DNA from 3 places in the Eubacterium sp. An3 genome. Region 3 is predicted to be linked to each of the others. Evidence: riboswitches for the same ligand, from Rfam matches in the RefSeq annotation. Region 3 holds a riboswitch; each other region holds the start of a gene.

Region 1 (4,632 bases), on a different contig from region 3:
TCCGGGATTAATATTAAGGTGAAAAATACGAAAGAAAGGCGGGGGGACAGCCCCGGGCATAAACAAAGATGAAACCTGCATTTATTTGTATCGGATTCCAGAAATGTGGAACCACTTCTTTGTATGATATCCTGCGGCAGCATGAAGGTATCTGTCTGACGGAGGGGGTCAAGGAACCCATGTTTTACAGGGTTCCATTATTTCGTTTCTTCCTTGGAGAAAAATGGTATGAAAAAAGATATTTTGGGCATGTCCGGCCAGAGGACGGGAGGATGGCCGGAGAAGTGAATGCCGGACTGGGTTTTCAGGGCTGTGCAGCTAAGATCGGGAAGGATTTTCCGGAGGAGACCCGTTTGATTTTTCTCATGCGCGATCCGGCTGACCGGTGCTATTCTGCTTACAAATATTTTCTTGCTCTGGGATTTCTCCCGTGCCGGACGGTAAGGGATGACAAAAAAAGAGGGCATGCGGCAGCATTTGACCGATATGTGAATAGCATTCTACACAGCCGGTTTCACCGGAAAGGCATTATGATCCGGAGACTGAAATACCTCTGTTTTTCCCAGGGAAATTATGCCTGCTGTATTGAAGAATATCTTAAATATTTCCCGAAAGAAAATATGAAGTTCGTTTTCTTTGAGGAATTGATCGAGGATGAACAGAGAGTTGCGGAAGATATTCTGGATTTTATCCGGGTTGAGAAGAATTCCGGAATCAATTATAATATCAAGAGTAATGAGAGTGTGTTCTGTGCCGTTTCACCCCTGCGAAGCAAAGTCATATATCTTTTTCAGGGCGTCTATCATATTTTGATAGATTTCCTGCATCTGGGCAGATTCCCTAAGGTACGTCATGTCCTGCGCAAGTTCTTCCGGTGGATTCAAAATATGTGCATTCAACGGGACGCGGACCGTTCCAAAATGTTTCCGCAGACCCGGCGCATTCTTAACCGCTATTATCAGGACGAGATTGCCCGGCTGGAAGAGCTGATCGGACGCAAAGTGCCGGAAAGCTGGGGGAGAACGGCGTAGTGCGCGCCTGTATCACAAAAGATTTACTTGAAAACCCTCTGATAAAGAGTTATAATAACTAAAGAAATGAAAAACGGTCTTCAGGGCGGGGTGCAAGTCCCCACCGGCGGTAATCACAGAGAAGTGCGAGCCCGCGAGCCGAAAGGCAGGATTCCGGTGAGATTCCGGAGCCGACGGTATAGTCCGGATGGTAGAAGATGTTTATATTTGTATGCGTGTATTTTATTTACGTGTATTTATATGGCGGTGATAAGCCCTGAGATTAGTCGCAGTGTACGACTGGTTTCAGGGCTTTTTGTATTTAAAATATTTCTTTCTGGAATCTTTCCAGGATTCTTATCGTAAACGACCCTGCAGTCATCCGGCAGAATCTGCCAATATTCCTGTTCCTGAAGCTCCGATCATACATTTTCTGATATATATTGCGGAAAGGAGAAGAAGTCAATATGAACGGCATTGAGAAATCAGATGCGGCCGGGCCATATCCGGATGAGCAATATATGCGAAGAGCCATAGAGCTGGCGAAGCGCGGCAGCGGCCATGTGAATCCAAATCCGCTGGTGGGAGCGGTGATTGTCCGGGACGGAGAGATTCTCGGAGAAGGCTGGCACGAAGAATATGGAGAGCTCCATGCGGAGCGAAATGCCATTGCCCATGCCAGAGCGGCCGGGCACCGTCTGGAAAGCAGCACCATCTATGTGACCCTGGAGCCCTGCTGCCATTATGGAAAGACGCCGCCCTGCACGGAGGCGATTATCGAGGAAGGAATCACGACGGTGGTAGTCGGTTCGGATGATCCCAATCCCCTGGTGGCAGGCAGAGGATTTCGGATATTGAGGGAGCACGGCATTACGGTGATACCACATTTTCTGAAAGAAGAATGTGACGCTGTCAACGAGGTGTTCTTCCATTACATCAGCACTGGGCGCCCCTATGTGGCCATGAAATATGCCATGACACTGGATGGGAAGATTGCCTGCCGGACGGGAGATTCCCGATGGGTGACCGGAGAGGAAGCCAGAAATCATGTACACAGACTGCGCAATCATTTTAAAGGAATCATGGCTGGTATCGGAACGGTGCTGGCGGATGATCCTATGCTGAACTGCCGCATGAAAGGAGGCAGAGATCCGGTGAGGATTATCTGTGACAGTCATCTGCGGATTCCTCTGGAATCCAGACTGGTGCAGACCGCGCGGGAACAGCCTGTCATTGTGGCGTGTCTTCCCGGAGAGAACCGGACAAAAGCAAAGCAGCTTGAGAAAAAAGGGGTGACGGTCTGGGAGATACCTCCGGAAACGGAAGCAGAGCCGCACCGGAACATGATAGATTTGAGTTGTCTCATGCAGAAGCTGGGTGAAAATAAAATCGACGGTATTTTGCTGGAAGGCGGCGGCACGCTCAACGAGAGCGCTCTTCAGTCCGGGATTGTATCTAAGGTTTATTGTTATCTGGCGCCCAAAATATTTGGCGGTGCGGACGCGAAAACTCCGGTGGAAGGCCGCGGCGCGGCGCTGGCAAAGGACGCCTGGATGCTTGAACGGTGCGGGCAGCGACAGTTTGGAGAGGATATTCTGCTGGAATACAGGGTAGTGCGCTAGAAAAACGGGAAAGGAGATAATACAGAGATGTTTACAGGTATTATCGAGGAAATAGGAGTGATAAGAAGTATCAGGATGGGGGCTCATTCCGCCGTCATCACCATTCAGGCAGATAAGGTGATGGAAGATATCCATGTGGGCGACAGTATTGCAGCCAATGGAGTATGTCTGACAGTCACATCGTTTGACAGGAACAGCTATGATGTGGATGTGATGCATGAGACACTGCGGAGGACCAGCCTGGGGAAAATGAAAAGCGGAAGCCGGGTGAATCTGGAGAGGGCTATGGCGGCGGATGGAAGGTTTGGAGGCCATATGGTGGCGGGCCATGTGGATGCTCCGGGTACTATTGCATCCATGGAAAAAGATGATAATGCTATATGGATAACGGTTCGGACGCCGCCGGACATCCTGAAATATATCGTAGAAAAAGGCTCCATTGCGATTGACGGTATCAGTCTCACAGTGGCGCGGGTGGATGATAAGAGCTTTGCAGTGTCAGTGATTCCTCACACGGGAGCCAATACTACTCTTCTTGAAAAGAAACCCGGGGATATGGTTAATCTGGAAACGGACATGATAGGCAAATATGTGGAAAAGCTTCTGGGTTTGAATAGGGAAGAGGAAAAGCCGCAGTCGGGTATCACGGAGGAGTTTTTGAGAAACCATGGATTCTGACGGTAAAGCATAACTCAAATGATCATACATCACAAAAAGACGAGGAGAATGAAAAATGAATGAATTTCGATGCAATACTATAGAGGAGGCTCTGGAAGATTTTAAACAGGGCAAAATGGTCATCGTTGTGGATGACGGTGATGTGGAAAATGACGGTGCGCTTGTGGTGGCAGGCCAGTTTGCCACGCCAGAGGCAGTGAATTTTATGTTAAGTCATGGAAAAGGAATCATGACCATGCCGGTTTCTGAAGATGTGGCAAGGAAAATCGGTGTGGAGGAACAGATTTGGGAGAACCGGGAGTTATCCCGTTCTGTTTCTACAGTGACCATTGACAGTGTACATGCGGCGAGCGGCGCTTCGGCGGCGGATCGTTCTCTGACTGTGATGACCGCAGCGGCGGAGACGGCGGGACCGGAGGAGTTCAGACGGCCGGGGACCATAGTGCCTAAGGTGGCGCTGCAGGGAGGCGTGCTGAAACGTACAGGTTTTACAGAAGCGGCGGTGGATCTGGCACAGATGGCAGGATTGAGGCCGGTGGGATTGCGCTGTGGAATCCTTGATGAAGAAGGGGCGGTGGCAAAAGTACCAAAGCTGCTGAAGTTTGCGGAGAAATATGACCTCAAAATCATAACCATAGCGGATATGATTCAGTATCGCCGGCGGACTGAAAGTTTTGTAAGCTGTGAGGCTGAGGCGGATTTTCCGACTCATTACGGTCATTTTCGGATTTTTGGTTATGTGAACAAATTAAACGGGGAACATCATGTGGCCATCGTGAAAGGAAATGTGGACGACGGCGGGCCGGTGCTCTGCCGGGTACACTCAGAATGTCTGACCGGGGACGCGCTCGGTTCGAGACGCTGCGACTGCGGTCAGCAGTACGCGGCTGCTATGAGGATGATCGAGAAAGAAGGACGCGGAGTACTTCTTTATATGAGACAGGAAGGCCGGGGTATTGGATTGATAAACAAGCTAAAAGCTTATGAGCTGCAGGATCAGGGTATGGATACAGTGGAGGCCAATATTGCTCTGGGATTTCCGGAGGACCTGCGGGACTATGGCATCGGTGCACAGATTCTCGCAGACCTGGGCGTTAAGAAACTTCGTCTCATGACCAATAATCCGGCAAAGGTAGTGGGACTGTCTGGGTACGGCATAGAAATCGTGGAGCGGGTGCCAATCATCATTGAGGCAAATGAAGATGACTTCTTCTACCTGAAAACCAAGCAGGAGAAGATGGGACATTACACAAAATATTAAAAAACATTTTATGGATAAGAACAGGAGGAAATATCATGAGAGTAAACGTATTTGAAGGAAA
Region 2 (4,632 bases), on a different contig from region 3:
CATGACCATTTCCTGCTGCGTCTCTCCCACACCCCGGCTGGGAAAATTCTTGGTGGACAGTGACACCGCCTTCTCGCAGCCTTCCACCAGCAGAAGAGAATTGCCCGACAAAATGTCCGTCAGGGCATCCTCATATGTCTCCACACTCTTCCAGTCCACCGTTTCCAGCACATGATTTTCCACAAAAGACAGCAGATTATTCCTGCCCTCCAGGACTGTCTCCTGCAACGGGCGGATCACAAAATCCTGCAGAGTCTGAGAGTCGGTCAGCCCGTCCACATAGATGGCCACCGCCCTTGTTTTACCATCGCCGGCGTAAAACACATTTTTTACCATGTCTCCGCTGTTCTCCAGCGCTTTTTCCAGGAATGCATAATCCAGATCAAAATTGTTCTGCAGCCTCCCTTTTATTTTCTGATTTCTTCCGTATACCGTATCCATAATTTCTCCTTCTCCGGAAATATAAATATCGTAAAACAGCATTTTCCTGTAGTATCTGTCGATAATGAAAAAATATACCTGTAATCTCTTGCACTTCTTCCGCTTCTTTTCTTGATTTTTGCCCAAAATAAGATATAATTCATGTATACAAGATACACAGGAGGAACAATTTTATGGCACAACCCTTACATTTGAAAGCCTATGGAAAGGTGAATCTCGGGCTGGACGTTATCCGAAGACGGGAAGATGGATACCACGAAGTGCGAATGATCATGCAGACGGTCAAGCTTTACGACCGGATTATTTTGGAACGGAATCATTCCGGCAATATTTCTCTGCGGACAAATCTGCCGTATCTTCCTGTTAATGAAAAAAATCTTGTTTACCGCGCCATTGATATCATACGCCGGGAGTATGGCATCAAGGACGGGGTCAGCGCAAATATCATAAAACGAATCCCTGTAGCCGCCGGAATGGCAGGCGGAAGTACCGACGCGGCTGCCGCTTTTGTGGGGATGAATCAACTTTTCTCCCTGAACATCACACAGGAAAAGCTCATGGAATACGGCGTCTCCCTGGGGGCAGATATTCCTTACTGCATCATGCGGGGAACGGCCCTCTCCGAAGGTATCGGGGAGATTCTCACCCCTCTGCCTCCGGTTCCCGGCTGCTGGTTTCTCATAGTTAAACCGGGATTTTCCATGTCCACAAAGTTTGTCTATGAACATCTGACTCTGGATGAACATACAGCCCACCCTGATATTGACGGTATGGTCAGCGCTCTTAAAAACCACGATCTCACCGGCGTCACCGACCGCATGGGAAATGTACTGGAACAGGTGACGAAGCAGCATTATCCTGCCATTGACGAGTTGAAAACCATCATGAAGAAAAACGGCGCTCTGAACGCTTTGATGAGCGGCAGCGGCCCGACCGTTTTTGGTATTTTCACTTCAAAAGAAGAAGCGGAACATGCCGCCAGGGCATGCCGGCGTCACCCGGCTGTACGGCAGACCGCCGTGGTCCGGCCTTTTAACAAATCACTGCATCCGAGACCGGCGGCACATTGATACATTTTTTATCGTAAAGCACTAAAAATCACACACAAACAGGAGACTTCATATGAATCAGAATCAGGACCATTTAAAAGATACCATGAATGAATATCTTCCTCTCCGGGACGTGGTTTTCAACACCCTTCGCCGCGCCATCATTACCGGCGAATTCGCCCCGGGAGAGCGTCTGATGGAGATTTCTCTCGCCAACCGTCTGGGCGTCAGCCGCACACCGGTGCGGGAGGCCATCCGGAAGCTGGAGCTGGAGGGACTTGTCATCATGATTCCCCGGAAAGGCGCGCAGGTGGCGAAGATTACGGAAAAAAGCCTCCGGGACGTTATAGAAATCCGCTGTGTGCTGGAGGAGTTTGCCGCCTCTCTCGCCTGCGAGCGGATTACCGAGGAAGGGAAAGAGAAATTAAAAGAGGCGCACCGGCAGTTTGTCGAGGCCGCTCAGACCAATGATATTATCGACATTGTGGAGAAGGACGAGCAGTTTCACGACGCTATTTTTCAGGCGACCTGCAATGACAGACTGATCACCATCATCAACAATCTTCGGGAACAGTTCTACCGCTACCGCATGGAATATGTCAAGGATATCGAGCAGCATTCCGTGCTGGTGACGGAACATGAACAACTGCTTCACGCCATCTTCAACCAGGACAGCGAGACCGCCAAACAGATCATGCGGACCCACCTGAAGAACCAGCAGGAAGGCGTTATTCAGGCAATACAAGAGTAAGCCGGGAGAAAGATTTCCCCGGCATCCGGCTGATAACATTTAAACCTATTACAGCAAAAAAGGCTTCCGCCTTTCGGAAATCTCAGAAAATGTGTTCTTAGATTCCGGGGCGAAAGCCTTTTATTATGTCTTTCTTATCTCTGCCTGCGTATCATATTTTACATCGCATCTATCTGCTTAAAAAGCTGTGCAGAAAATTGGAAATTCTTTTGTAAATGTAAAATGTAACAAGACCATTGATACCCGCTTTGATCACGTTAAATGCAATGATAAACGGCATCAGGCTCCAGACTGTTCCGGTCGGAACGCCCATGAAAGCCGGGGTAATGATCATGTTGGCCGGTATCATGATGAGCGCCATCACTGCCATACCTGCCAGAAGTCCGATCAATGCCGTCCGTCTTGTTTTTCTGCTGTAATATACAGTACCCGCTGTCACCACCAGAGCACTCGTAGCGATGATATGCATCAGAATGCCGTAAAATCCGCTGCCGGCGCTGACTGTCAATCCCTGTACAACAGAAGTCACTACGGTAAGCATCAGTCCGGCTGCCGGACCAAATGCAAAGGTACCGATAAGAATCGGAATATCCGCCGGATCATATTCCAGGAATGGAACCATCGGCATGATCGGGAAATGAACCAGATAAACAAGTGCCACTGAAATTGCCACCATCATTGCCATGGTCACCATTTTCTTCGTTTTGCCGACGCCTTCCAGGGCTCCGGCTCCTGCCTGCGGGTGTACTTCTGCTTTTGCGCGTGCCTGCGGGCGGCGCATCCTTTCGTCTGACATTGCAAATTCCTCCTCAAAAATAATATTTTCGAAGAATCTGCCAGGTATTTCGCTGATTGAAGTTTTTGTGGAACGGAAATCCCGATGGAACTGCCGCCAATAAAAAAAGTCCTGAAATATAAATTTCAGGACAACAAAAAAACATAATCAACTATCGTTTCTTTCATCCGGACTATACCGTTGGTATGGGATTCTAACCCATTCAACCTCAGCGCGCATACGCACGCTTTCGGCTCGTGGACTTAAGGTCTTGGCCTGTCACCACCAGTGAGGAATCTCACCTCGCCCTGAAACAGATTTTTCTGATTCCTATCATAGCACTATTCTATGATTTCGTCAACTGTTCCAGTGAAATTTACTCCCCGATGACCGCATCCATAGCTTTAATAAGAAACAGTTTTCGTCCGGTTTCCAGCGGTTCCTCCACATTTTCATTATACTGCCGGATTTTTTCTATGGTAGTTCCATAACGTTTAGCGATCATCCACAGCGTGTCGCCTGGTTTTACCACATAACCGGTTATGGACGGAATCTGTGCCAGCTCCTCGTCATCATACGGCAGCTCTTCCACATCTTCAATCATATCTATATCCATTTGGGCAAATCCAGTCACATATATGCCTGCCACCGCGCGGATTTCCAGCTCGTTTCCATCCACCACATAACCGCCAATCTGTTCCAGAACCCCGCGGATCTCACAACGGTTAGACGGACTGACCGACTGCGTTTCAACCAGATATTCAAATGGAATCACCACTTCCTTTGCCTGCATCGGCGTGCCGTCATCTCCCGCAATATAAAGCACCCTGCAGAAAATCAGCCCCTCCGTAGCGATGCCGTTTTCCTCAAATCTAACATCTTCGATTTTTACTGTTCCTTCTACATTGAGTATCTGCAGCAGCTTATAAGGATTTCCCTCGGAATTTACCCGGTATGTTATTTTGGTCTTTGCATTATTCTGGAATATGAGATTTTCAAATTTTACCGGTCTTGTCTTTAACCGCAGTTTACGGTTATTGGCATACATATCTTTTAACACCGGCATCTGCAATTCCTTATATGCCTTCAAATCCAGCTCGAGAACCGCATCCACTTCCACATTCCGCGGCTCCCCATCTTCATCCGGCTTTATGACAGACTGGTGACTGCCCAGAGTCACCGCAATATTTCCAATCAGATTTTCCTGGCTGTCAGAACATTCCAGTTCATTGGTAAATGGAATCTCCCAGTCATAATATTGTACCGGCTCCTGCTCCTCCTCACTCTGGTACAGTATAAACAGAAAAAGCTCTCCCCTGATCAGAAGCTTTCCTTCCATCATCCGCACATCCACATCCCGAAGCTGCATGGAGTTCCACAGGATTTCCCGGATATTCGGCTTTCCTGCCGGCAGTGTCACGTCCGCCCGTATTCGCTGAATATCCTTTTTGTAGAGAACCACTTCCGTCATCGGCGTGGATTCATAAAGACACTGTACTTTATCTTTTTGTTCTACTCCCACGCTGCACTCCACAAACTTAGTCTCAGAAATATGTATGTGGAAAAACAATACGGAGCGCACACCACATTTTCTTGAATTGATGACAGAGACAGTC
Region 3 (4,632 bases):
CTGATTATATCCATCAGAGGTTTAAAGGCAAGCAACAAAAGTTAACATGCCGCTTGCGGGGGGATTTTTCCGGTGGTATACTGAGGAAAATGTCTTTGGAATGTAATAGAACTATATAAGAAAAAATGTATGCCAAAAAGGCAGGATTGCCGTCAAGGGGAAGGAAAATATGTATACTTATGAGGAATTGAAACATTTTGTAGATCACTGCCGGCGCTGTCCGCTGGCTGCGACCCGCCACAGGGCAGTGATGGGGAGAGGAAACCTGCAGGCGCCCATTCTGTTTATCGCGGAAGGACCGGGAAGAAATGAAGACCGGGACGGGATTCCGTTTACCGGACAGTCCGGCCAGGTGTTTGACCGGCTGCTGTCAGGAATCGGGCTGTCGCGGGAAGACATCTATATTACCAATATTATCAAATGTCATCCGCCGGGGAACCGGAATCCGAGGCCGGAGGAGCAGAAGGCCTGTATGCCGTATCTGAAATATGAGACATGGCTGCTGAAGCCGAAGATCATCGTGTGTCTGGGACGGGTGGCGGCGCAGCGGATCATCCGTCCGGACTTTCGGATTACGAGAGAGCATGGAAACTTTCTGCTCAGGAAGGGCGTCTGGCTCACCGCCGTGTATCATCCCTCGGCGATTCTCAGAGATGAGGCAAAGCTGCCGGAGACGGAGGCGGATTTTCGGACCATCTGCGATAAGCTCTCGGAGCTTTAATTTTACTGTTTCAATACTTCCCGCGCCGTTGGCGCATCGATATAGAGGCTGTCTGCCAGTCCGCCGTTGTGGGCGGCGCCAGCGATAACTCCGCCGGCGGTGTGGGCACCGGCGTGGTGGCTCCGGGACGGGCCATGACCACCATCGGTACCAGTGGAACGGTATTTGCGTTTTCTGAGAAGCCGGTTCTTGATGTGAACAAATCCGTGTACACTTTCTGTATGCCGGTGCCGGGCGCATGGCATTTCATGGGAAGCGTGAACTCCTGCGGCGCGTCTCTCAAATGGTGGAGAAATAATTTCTATCCGGACGATCTGGAATACGAGCAGATCAATAAGGATGCGGCGTCATCCGCACCGAGCGCCAACCGTCTGATTTATCTTCCATACTTAAATGGCGAGCAGTCACCGCATTTCAACCTGAACTGCCGCGGTTCCTTCGTGGGACTGGCAGCCATCCACACGAAAGCGGACATGACAAGAGCGGTCATGGAAGGCGCGACATACGCTCTCCGTGATATCCTCACCGGAATCCGCAACTGCGGCGTCCGCCCGGAAACCATGCGGATGTGCGGCGGCGGCTCCAAGAGCCCGTTCTGGCGTCAGCTGATGGCGGATATCTACAACATGCCTGTCACTCTGCCGGATATGAACTCCGAGAACAGCGCTGCTCTGGGTGTTGCCATTCTGGCCGCTGTGGGAACCGGCGAGTACCAGAGCGTTGTGGATGCCTGTGATAAGATCATCAAGATGCGTAAAGAAGTATATCAGCCGGATGAAGAGATGGCGTTCATCTATGACAAGGTATATCAGGAGTTTGACAACCTCTATCCGAAACTGAAAGAGAACTGGAAGTCTATTCTGGATCTGGATTTCAGATATTAAGAAATGTATCTTGAAAACCTTTACATAAAAGGGTATAATAAGCAAGAAAACAAACACAGATCTTCAGGGCGGGGTGCAAGTCCCCACCGGCGGTAATCACAGGGCGGCGCGAAGCGCCGTGAGTCTGTGCGAGCCCGCGAGCCGAAAGGCAGGATTCCGGTGAGATTCCGGAGCCGACGGTATAGTCCGGATGGTAGAAGATGAGAGAGCAGGCGCTCCTGTACATTTGATTGTACATGGAAGGGGCGGCTGTGTATAATAGATTTACAATCACGCTCTGAGATTGACTGCGCGGCAGTTGATTTCAGAGCTTTTCTTTTTTCTTCCGGCGTATTGTCCTGGACGGCGAGCTGTGTCACTGCAGAGCAGGGGTTTCCCAATGTGGAAGAAGGGACGGCTGCTGCAGACAGAATTATTCAATTAAGAACATAAAAGGACAAGGGAAAGGAAGAAAAAAATGGCGAAATACTATCTTGGTTTTGATGCGGGTACCCAGAGTGTGAAGGTGGCAGTCTATGATGAGAAAATGAACTGTGTGGCGTCATCCAGTGCGCCGACGACTCTCACCTATCCTCATCCGGGGTGGGTGAGTATGGACTGCGATGAGTATCTGGAGCTGACGATTCAGGGAATGCGGGAGTGTGCCCGCATCATGCAGGAGAAGCATCTGGAGCCCGGAGATGTCCGGGCCATCATGGGAGACGGGATCATATGCGGTATCTGCGGCGTGGACGCCGACGGCAATGCGGTGACGCCGTATATCAATTATCTGGATTCCCGGACGAAAGAGGATGCTGAGAAGATTAACAGCTGGAATCTTGATATCTGGGGAAAGGAGACTGGTAATCCTGAGGCAAACTGTATGTTTCCGGCGCTCTTTGCCCGGTGGTTTCTGAAAAATTCCAAAGAGTTTCAGGAAAAGGGCGTGAAGTTCGTACACGACGCTCCGTATGTTCTGGCTCACCTGGCTGGTCTTGGTGCGGAAGATATGTTTATCGACTGGGGAACCATGTCCGGCTGGGGTCTTGGATATAAGGTGGAGGATAAATGCTGGTCTGCAGAGCAGCTTTCACTTCTTGGCATACCGGAGTCCATGATGCCGAAGATCGTGAAGCCGTGGGATATCGTGGGGTATCTCACAGAGGAAATGGCTGAAAAGACCGGATTTCCGGCGGGAATTCCCGTTTGTGCCGGAGCGGGGGATACCATGCAGTCCATGATCGGCAGCGGCAATATGCAGCCGGGACAGGCGGTGGATGTGGCCGGAACCTGTTCCATGTTCTGCGTGTCCACCAGCGGGATTATCCCGGAGCTGAGCCGCCGGGGAGCCGGACTGATTTTCAACAGCGGAACGCTGCCCGATACTTATTTTTACTGGGGATATATTCGTACCGGCGGTCTGGCGCTGCGGTGGTTTAAAGACAATGTATGCGGACAGGAGAAAGACGGAGATTATTATCAGACTCTCAGCCGGCAGGCGGAATGTGTACCGGCGGGAGCGGGCGGCGTGCTGTTTCTGCCGTATCTTACCGGCGGCATGAACGAGATCCCGGACGCTTCCGGCTGTTTTCTCAATATGACCATGGACACAGACCAGGCGGTGCTCTGGCGGGCGGTGCTGGAGGCAATAGGCTATGATTATATGGAAATCACAGATCAGTATCGCGCGGCGGGCATTGATTTAAGCCGCATCACCATCACAGAAGGCGGCAGCCGGGACGCCCTGTGGAATCAGATGAAGGCAGACATGCTTGACAGCCGGACTATTACTCTGGAAAATGCGGCGGGAGCCGTCATGACCAACTGTTTGTTCGGGGCATATGCGGTGGGCGACGTATCGGATATCAAAGAGGCGCTTCTCGGAAATCTTCATATTAGGAAGGAATATGCGCCGGACAGGATTAAACATGTCTTTTACCGGGAACAGTTTGAGAAAAAAAACCGTCTGGTGAAGAAAGAACTGGCAGGTGCGTTTCGTGTGCTGAAAGAGATGCGGGAACAGGGAAATGATACGGAAAAATGAATGGTGGGAATATGCTGTTTTTAATAAAGAAAACAGAATGGCATAAACTGTGGATTTTTTTTAATACATTGAGAATATTTCTTAAAAAGCGTTTGCGTTATGGGACTATGAATGTTAAACTATAAACAAATTAACCTTTAGTAGTATACGGTATTTTACGAGCCCTTTTTATGCGCCGTTCGCATGCGGGCTTCAGTCATTCACGAGGATTTAGGAGGATTATTTATGGTTACGAATGATGCTACAATTTTGAAAATCAAACATGAAGTACTGTATCGAGTTGCAAAGCTGGCTTATGAAGGAAAGTTTGAGGAGGAACGAGAAAAGATTCCTTATGAAATGATTCCGGGACCAAAAGCGCAGTTCAGATGCTGTATTTACAAGGAGAGAGAGGTCATCAGACAGAGAGTGAATCTGGCGGAGGGCAAAACGCCGATGGGTGAGAAGCCGGATCATTCCAAGGGACATAAGATTGTTTACGTCATTCCGGCGGCCTGTGAAGAATGTCCGATCGCAAGATATACAGTTACCAATAACTGTCAGAACTGTATGGGCAAGGCATGTTATAATTCCTGTAACTTTGGCGCCATCACCATCGGTATGAACCAGGCGTACATAGACCCTTCCAAATGTAAAGAGTGCGGTAAATGTGCTGCAGCCTGTCCATATAACGCTATCGCAGACCTGATGCGCCCTTGCCGTAAGAGCTGTCCGGTAGATGCTCTGCAGGTGGATCCGGACACAGGCATCGCTATGATCGACGATGAGAAATGTATTTCCTGTGGTCAGTGTATCCACAGCTGTCCGTTTGGCGCCATCGGCTCTGTCACATATATTGTGGATATCATCAACGCCATGCGTGAAGGCAAGAAGGTTTACGCCATGGTTGCTCCGGCACTGGAAGGTCAGTTCGGTGATAAGATTACAATGGCCAGCCTGAAAAAAGCGGCAAAAGAGCTTGGATTTACCGATATGATCGAGCTGGGTCTGGGCGGCGATCTGAC

What was found. A riboswitch is a leader RNA that binds a small molecule or an ion and turns the genes downstream of it on or off. The one in region 3 is predicted to bind FMN.
Region 1: it holds a riboswitch for FMN, as region 3 does, so the genes downstream of both, ribD (bifunctional diaminohydroxyphosphoribosylaminopyrimidine deaminase/5-amino-6-(5-phosphoribosylamino)uracil reductase RibD) here and B5F87_RS16730 (FGGY-family carbohydrate kinase) in region 3, are expected to answer to the same signal.
Region 2: it holds a riboswitch for FMN, as region 3 does, so the genes downstream of both, B5F87_RS04915 (ECF transporter S component) here and B5F87_RS16730 (FGGY-family carbohydrate kinase) in region 3, are expected to answer to the same signal.

What each region holds. Positions count from the first base shown of each region.
Region 1 is NZ_NFIR01000003.1:100,017-104,648, reverse strand. Features, by position in the region: gene B5F87_RS04775 (sulfotransferase domain-containing protein) at 69-1,031, shown strand; FMN riboswitch at 1,104-1,234, shown strand; gene ribD (bifunctional diaminohydroxyphosphoribosylaminopyrimidine deaminase/5-amino-6-(5-phosphoribosylamino)uracil reductase RibD) at 1,478-2,632, shown strand; gene ribE (riboflavin synthase) at 2,660-3,310, shown strand; gene ribA (GTP cyclohydrolase II) at 3,366-4,571, shown strand; gene ribE (6,7-dimethyl-8-ribityllumazine synthase) at 4,607-4,632, shown strand, end outside.
Region 2 is NZ_NFIR01000003.1:128,724-133,355, forward strand. Features, by position in the region: gene B5F87_RS04900 (spore germination protein) at 1-441, opposite strand, end outside; gene ispE (4-(cytidine 5'-diphospho)-2-C-methyl-D-erythritol kinase) at 615-1,511, shown strand; gene B5F87_RS04910 (GntR family transcriptional regulator) at 1,564-2,241, shown strand; gene B5F87_RS04915 (ECF transporter S component) at 2,411-3,037, opposite strand; FMN riboswitch at 3,189-3,336, opposite strand; gene B5F87_RS04920 (SPOCS domain-containing protein) at 3,393-4,632, opposite strand, start outside.
Region 3 is NZ_NFIR01000028.1:19,386-24,017, forward strand. Features, by position in the region: gene B5F87_RS16720 (uracil-DNA glycosylase) at 170-721, shown strand; gene B5F87_RS16725 (FGGY-family carbohydrate kinase) at 790-1,605, shown strand; FMN riboswitch at 1,661-1,811, shown strand; gene B5F87_RS16730 (FGGY-family carbohydrate kinase) at 2,063-3,628, shown strand; gene B5F87_RS16735 (4Fe-4S dicluster domain-containing protein) at 3,854-4,632, shown strand, end outside.